2 linked regions of the Enhydrobacter sp. genome follow. The protein of the gene in region 1 binds, or shares a complex with, the protein of each later gene. Links are inferred from orthologs where the notes say so. Each region holds a gene or a part of one and is shown in the gene's direction. Other genes may lie near its edges.

The links. The genes of interacting proteins can lie anywhere in the genome.
Region 2: the proteins of OJF58_RS20940 (region 1) and dnaG are in contact, whole or in part, in a crystal structure (PDB 2R6A), measured with the Geobacillus stearothermophilus proteins. The link is inferred for Enhydrobacter sp. from one-to-one orthologs. Residues at the interface, in WP_033016901.1 of Geobacillus stearothermophilus: Ser13, Glu15, Ala16, Gln18, Glu91, Leu92, Asp94, Ala95, Val96, Pro97, Thr98, Ala99, Ala100, Asn101, Tyr104, Tyr105, Ile108; in WP_049624496.1 of Geobacillus stearothermophilus: Lys456, Leu457, Leu458, Pro459, Ala460, Asn463, Ala464, Leu467, Leu535, Leu536, Ile537, Ala538, Gln544, Glu545, Asp548, Tyr549, His552.

What each region holds. Positions count from the first base shown.
Region 1 is NZ_CP126889.1:4,193,788-4,196,693, reverse strand. It holds OJF58_RS20940 (replicative DNA helicase), read left to right. Parts: upstream 1-641; coding sequence 642-2,171; downstream 2,172-2,906. Other genes in the region: alr (alanine racemase), read left to right, coding at 2,179-2,906; OJF58_RS20945 (cyclopropane-fatty-acyl-phospholipid synthase family protein), read left to right, coding at 1-551. UniProt on the Escherichia coli protein: The main replicative DNA helicase, it participates in initiation and elongation during chromosome replication. Travels ahead of the DNA replisome, separating dsDNA into templates for DNA synthesis.
Region 2 is NZ_CP126889.1:3,669,775-3,673,149, reverse strand. What follows is about bases 481-3,375. They hold dnaG (DNA primase), read left to right. Parts: upstream 481-894; coding sequence 895-2,856; downstream 2,857-3,375. Other genes in these bases: rpoD (RNA polymerase sigma factor RpoD), read left to right, coding at 3,024-3,375. Also shown: OJF58_RS18380 (TfoX/Sxy family protein), read left to right, coding at 10-363. UniProt on the Escherichia coli protein: RNA polymerase that catalyzes the synthesis of short RNA molecules used as primers for DNA polymerase during DNA replication.

The sequences.
Region 1 (2,906 bases):
TGGACTATCGCCAGGAGGACGGACGCTATGATCGCATCGTCTCCGTCGGCATGTTCGAGCATGTGGGCGTCGCCCACTACATCGAGTACTTCCGCAAGGTGAAGAGCCTCCTCAAGGAGGACGGCGTGATGCTGCTGCACGCCATCGGCCGCATGGAGCCGCCCGGCGGCACGAATACCTGGCTCAAGAAGTACATCTTTCCCGGCGGCTACACGCCCGCCCTGTCGGAGGTGCTGACGGCGATCGAGAAGGTCGGGCTCTGGGTGACCGATATCGAGGTCCTGCGCCTGCACTATGCGGGAACGCTTCGCCAATGGCGCACCCGTTTCAACGCCAATCGTGAACGCATCAAGCAGATGGCCGGCTACGACGAGCGCTTCTGCCGCATGTGGGAGTTCTATCTCGCCGGCTGCGAAGTGGCGTTCCGGTACATGAACCAGATGGTCTTCCAGATCCAGATCGCCCGGAAGCTGGATGCCGTGCCGCTGACCCGCGACTATATGGTGGATACGGAGCGCAGGGCTACCGCTCACTCGATGGCGGCCGAGTAAACCCCGCTTTTTTCCACCTGTGGGCAGGCAGTGGCGGCCAAGCGCGTTTCTGTCTAGAGTTTGCCCCTCTCTAATGGCAAAGGCTCTTCCATGGAGCCCAAGCAAGATCGAAAAGTCGCCCTCCTCCCGGGCGTCGAAGAACCGCACATCCGCCTGCCGCCGGAGAATCTCGAGGCGGAGCAGGCGCTGTTGGGATCGATCCTCGTCAACAATGCGGCCTACCATCGAGTCGGCGAGTTCCTGAAGGGCGAGCACTTCGCCAACGCCCTGCACGGCAAGCTCTACGACGACATCGCTCGCCTGATCGAGAAGGGACAGGTCGTGAGCGTGATCACGCTCAAGACCTACCTCGAGCAGGACGAGGCCATGAAGGAGGCGGGCGGCGCCGAATATCTGGCGAATCTCGCCGCTGCCTCGGTGCACGTCATCGACGCCGAGCAGTACGGCCGCGTGATCCACGACCTCTATCTCCGCCGCCAGCTCATCGCCCTCGGGCACGATGTGGTGAACGGCGCCTTCAAGCCGACGCTCGAAGAAAGCGCGATGGAGCAGATCGAGACGGCGGAGAAGCAGCTCTACGACCTTGCGAGCGTCGGTCAGATCGAAGGCGGCTTCAAACCGTTTCGCGCTTCGCTGACCGAGGCGATGGTGGCGGCAGAGGCCGCCTATCACCGGGCCGGCCAGCTCACCGGTGTGGCGACCGGCCTTTTCCAGCTCGACCAGCTCCTGGGCGGTCTGCACAAGTCCGACCTGATCATCCTCGCCGGTCGGCCGGCCATGGGCAAAAGCTCGTTGGCGACCAATATCGGCTTCAACGCCGCCAGGGCCTACCGCGAGGAGCACGACGCGAACGGGCGCGCGAAGGCGGTGGATGGCGCGGTGGTCGGCTTCTTCTCGCTCGAGATGTCGGCCGAGCAACTTGCCACCCGCATGATCTCCGAGCAGGCCGAGATCCCTTCCGAGAAGATCCGCAAGGGCGAGCTCATCAGTGCGGATTTCGACAAGGTCCTGTCGGTGGCCAATGAACTCGAGCATCTGAACTTTTTCATCGACGATACGCCTGCCCTGTCGATCGCCGCCCTGCGCACGCGCGCCCGCCGGCTAAAGCGCATGCACGGCCTGGGGCTCCTGATCGTCGACTACCTGCAATTGCTGGCGCCTTCGGGCCGGACGCGTCAGGAGAACCGCGTGCAGGAAGTGTCGGAGATCACGCGTGGCCTCAAGACGCTCGCCAAGGAGCTCGATGTGCCCGTTCTGGCGCTCTCCCAGCTCAGCCGCGCCGTCGAGCAGCGCGAGGACAAGCGTCCGCAGCTCGCCGACCTGCGCGAATCGGGCTCGATCGAGCAGGACGCCGACGTCGTCATGTTCATCTATCGCGACGAATACTACCTGATGCGCGACGAACCCCAGCGGCGCGCCGAGGAGAGCGATCAGCGCTTCAACGAGCGGCACGATGCGTGGCGACAGCGCTGCGAGCAGCAGTACGGCAAGGCCGAGGTGATCGTCGCCAAGCAGCGCCACGGCCCGACGGGCATCGTGAGACTGGCTTTCGAGGGCCAGTTCACCAAGTTCGGCAATCTGCCGGCCGACGACGATCGGTCGGGTGCACCGGCCTTCTAGGTCGTCGGTGTCTGCCTCCTTCGACTCCGACGCGACGCGCCGGGCGGGCGCGATTTTGACCGTCGATCTGGCGGCGATCGCCGCCAACTGGCGTGGCCTGCGCGATGCCGGCCGCGCCGTCGGCCATCCGGTGGAATGCGCTGCGGTGCTCAAGGCCGATGCCTACGGCACGGGCGCCGCGATCGTGGGGCCGCGGCTCGCCGCCGAAGGCTGCCGTCATTTCTTCGTTGCCCATATCGAGGAGGGCATCGCGCTCCGCGCCGTGGTGCCGGACGCGCCGATCTACGTCTTGAACGGCCTGCTGGCCAACACGGAGCCCGACTTCGTGGAGCACGGCCTCACGCCGGTGCTGAACGAGCTCGGCCAGCTCAATGCCTGGCGCGCCGCCGCCCAGCGCTACAACCGCGCGCTCGACGCCGTGATCCATATCGATACCGGCATGCACCGCCTGGGTTTCGGGCCCGAGGAGGCGCAGGTGCTGATCAACGAGCGGGGCCGCCTGCGCGGGCTCCGCCTGGCGCTGCTGATGAGTCATCTCGTGGTGTCGGAAGAGCCCGGCAATCCGGTCAACGGCGAGCAGCTTTCGCGCTTCCGTACCTTCGTTCGCGCGATGCCGGGCGCCCCCGCCTCGCTCGCCAACTCGTCCGGCATCTTCCTCGGACCCGACTATCATTTCGATCTGCTGCGGCCCGGCGCCGCGCTCTACGGCATCAATCCTCTGCCCGGGCAGCCCAA
Region 2 (3,375 bases), 520 kb from region 1 along the record:
GAGTTGTCCGTGGCCTACGACGAGAAGACGGCGGAACGGGTTCGCAAGGTGCTCTCCGGCCGTCGAGACGTGGTCGAGAAGAAGCTGATGGGCGGTCTCTGCTTCATGGTGAAGGACGGTATGTGCTGTTCCGTGAGCGGCCGCGGCGGCCTCCTGGTCCGGGTTGGCCCAGAGGCCTTCGAGCGCATGCTGGCCGAGCCGCACGTCGCGCCAATGGAAATGCGCGGGAGGACTATGACGGGCTTCGTGCGGGTGATGCCGGAGGGCTATCGAACGGAGGCGGCGTTGCGAAAGTGGGTACAACGCGGCGTTGATTTCGTCCTGTCCCCGCCGGCCAAGCCCAGCCGCAAACGAGCGAAATAGCGCTCATCGTCATGCGGACCGCGCGCATCCTGCGCGCTCATGAGCGGGCTGGAAGCCCGCGGTCCAGCAGCACGATGGTCGTGTCCCGGATGGTGGTGTAGCTGGGGAGAGCAAGGCCGCGAGCGAGCGCGCTGTTTGATGGCGCCGTAGCGAGGGAGCGGCCTTGCGGGGGTCACCGGCGATTTCCGGTTAGGGTTGGGTTGCGAGCTCCAACCTGCACGCTCCCCTGGAGCGCCTCAACGGCGAGATCAAGCGCCGCACCGAGGTCGTCGGCATCTTCCCCAATGAAGCGGCCATCGTTCGACTCGTCGGGGCCATCCTGCTCGAGCAGAACGACGAGTGGGCCGTCCAGCGCTCCCGCTACATCACGCTGGAAAGCATCGCCCCCGTAAGCGATGATCCTCTCGTCGGGCTGCCTGCTGTGGCTGCCTGATCGATCCGGCTCACGCCGAAGATCGCTGTGCTGACTCAGCGCCAGCTACACCACGTCTCGGGGCACGATCCAGCACGATCCCCGTTATCCCCTTCAAGGTGCCGAGTGCAACGGCGCAGGGTGCGCACTACACTTGGGTCATGGCCTTCCCCTCGGGCTTTCTGGATGAATTGCGCGCGCGCCTCAGCCTCAGCGACATCGTCGGCCGCAAGGTCGCGCTGAAGCGCCGCTCGGGCGCGGAATTCGCCGGGCTCTGCCCGTTCCACAACGAGAAGACGCCCTCCTTCACGGTGAACGACCGCAAGGGCTTCTTCCACTGCTTCGGCTGCGGCGAGCATGGCGATGCGGTGGGCTTCGTCATGAAAACCGAGGGCCTCTCCTTCCCCGAAGCGGTGGAGAAGCTCGCGCGCGAGGCGGGCCTGCCGGTACCGCGCGCCACGCCGGTTGAGCGGGCGCGTGCCGAGCGCGCGGCGACCTTGCAGGAGGTGGTCGAGGCGGCCGCGCGCTGGTTCCAGAAGCAGCTTCGCCTGCCCGTCGGCCGGCCGGGCCTCGACTATCTGCGCGGCCGCGGCCTCGGCGACGAGACGATCGACGACTTCCGCCTGGGCTTCGCGCCGGACTCGCGCGACGGCCTGCTCGCGGCGCTGAAGCGCGAGGGCGTGCCGGTCGACAAGATCGTCGAGGCGGGGCTTGCCATCCAGCCGGAGGACCAGGGCCGCGAGCCCTACGACCGCTTCCGCGGCCGGGTGATGTTCACCATCAACGACCGGCGCGGCCGCGCCATCGCCTTCGGCGGCCGCGTCATGGGCGCAGGCGAGCCCAAGTACCTCAACTCGCCCGAGACGCCCCTCTTCCACAAGGGCGCCAACCTCTATTGCCTGGACCGCGCCCGCGTCGCGGCTGCCGGCGAGCAGCCGGTGATCGTGGCCGAAGGCTACATGGACGTGATCGCCCTGCACGGCGCGGGCTTTACAGGCGCCGTGGCGCCCTTGGGCACGGCCCTCACCGAAGGCCAGCTCGGCGAGCTTTGGAAGCTCGCCGACGAGCCCTGTCTCTGCTTCGACGGCGACAATGCCGGCCGCCGCGCGGCCCAGCGCGCCGCCGACCGCGCGCTGCCGCTGTTGCGGCCGGGCAAGAGCCTGCGCTTCCTGGCGCTGCCGGCCGGCGAGGATCCCGACAGCCTGATCCGCTCCCACGGGGCGCAGGCGATCCGCCGGGTCCTGGAACTCGCCCGCCCGCTCGCCGACCTCGTCTGGGAGATGGAGACCGACGGCAGGCCCATCGACACGCCCGAGCGGCAGGCGAGCCTGCAGAGCGCGCTGCAGCAGCGGGTCGAGCAGATCGCCGATCCGATGGTGCGCCGCTACTACAGCCAGGAGATGTGGAACCGCCTGCAGCGCCTGCGCGAGGCCGAGCGCGCGGCCTGGCGGTCGGCCGGGCGGCCACCCGGCCGGGCGGGCGCGAAAACCGGCGCCACCCGCCTGCCGCGCGGGCCCGCCGGCCCCTGGGGCGTACCGGCCTCGGCCGGCGCCGACGCGCGGCGCGCGGCCATCGATCTCGACGGCGCCTCGCGCCAGGTCCAGATCCTGCTGGGCGCCTTGGTCGAGCGGCCGGCCATGCTGCATGTCCTGGCCGAAGAGGCGGGCCGCCTGCCGACCGAGCGCCATCCCGAGCTGGCCCGGCTGCAGCGCGGGCTGCTGGACGCGCTCGCCCTGGTGCCGCTCGGGGTCGATCCCGCGGCCGACGATGCCGCAGCCGGCGACGCGCCCCTTGAAGCGCAGCTCATCACCGACCATCTGCGGCGCAACGGTTTGGAGCGGCTGGCCGAGACGGCCCGGTCGAAGGCACGGCAGGTTTTCCGAAGCAACCCTCAGGACAACGACGGCTGGGTCGGTCAGTGGCGGCGGATTGCCGACCACATGACCCGGCATCTGGCCAACATGACGGAACTGGAGCAGGCCCGGGACGCGCTGGCCCGCAATCCGACCGAGGAGAACGACGAAAGGATGAAGGCCCTGCTCAACCGGATCAGCCGGGAAACCCTGGAAGCCAGCCGATAGGTGCCGTCGGGCGCAATTTCGAGGATTCACCCCTATCGCGGCTTGGCGTTATATCCCATATAGTAGAGGGTAGAATTTGCGGGTCGCCCGCCCGCCTTCCTCCCTTGACCCGATTCCCGGCCTTCATCGGCCGCTAACCCTGTTTGTCGCATTATCAAGGAAAAGAAATGGCGACTAAGACCGCTACCGTCAGTCAACCCGAAGCTCCCGAGGCCCGCGACGACGGGCCGGATGCTCCCCTCCTCGATACTCTGGGAGCCGAACTCAAGAAACTGATCCAGAAGGGCAAGGAGCGCGGCTACGTCACCTACGACGAGCTGAACGCCGCCCTGCCGCCGGACGAGGTCTCGTCCGAGCAGATCGAGGACACGATGGCGATGCTCTCGGAGGCGGGCGTCAACGTCGTGGAGTCCGAGGAGCAGGAAGACACCACCACCTCCGGCGCGACCGAGCCCGCCAAGACCGCCGTGGTGGCGGCCGAGGCGACCGGCGAGGACGAGGAGCTCGGCCGCACCGACG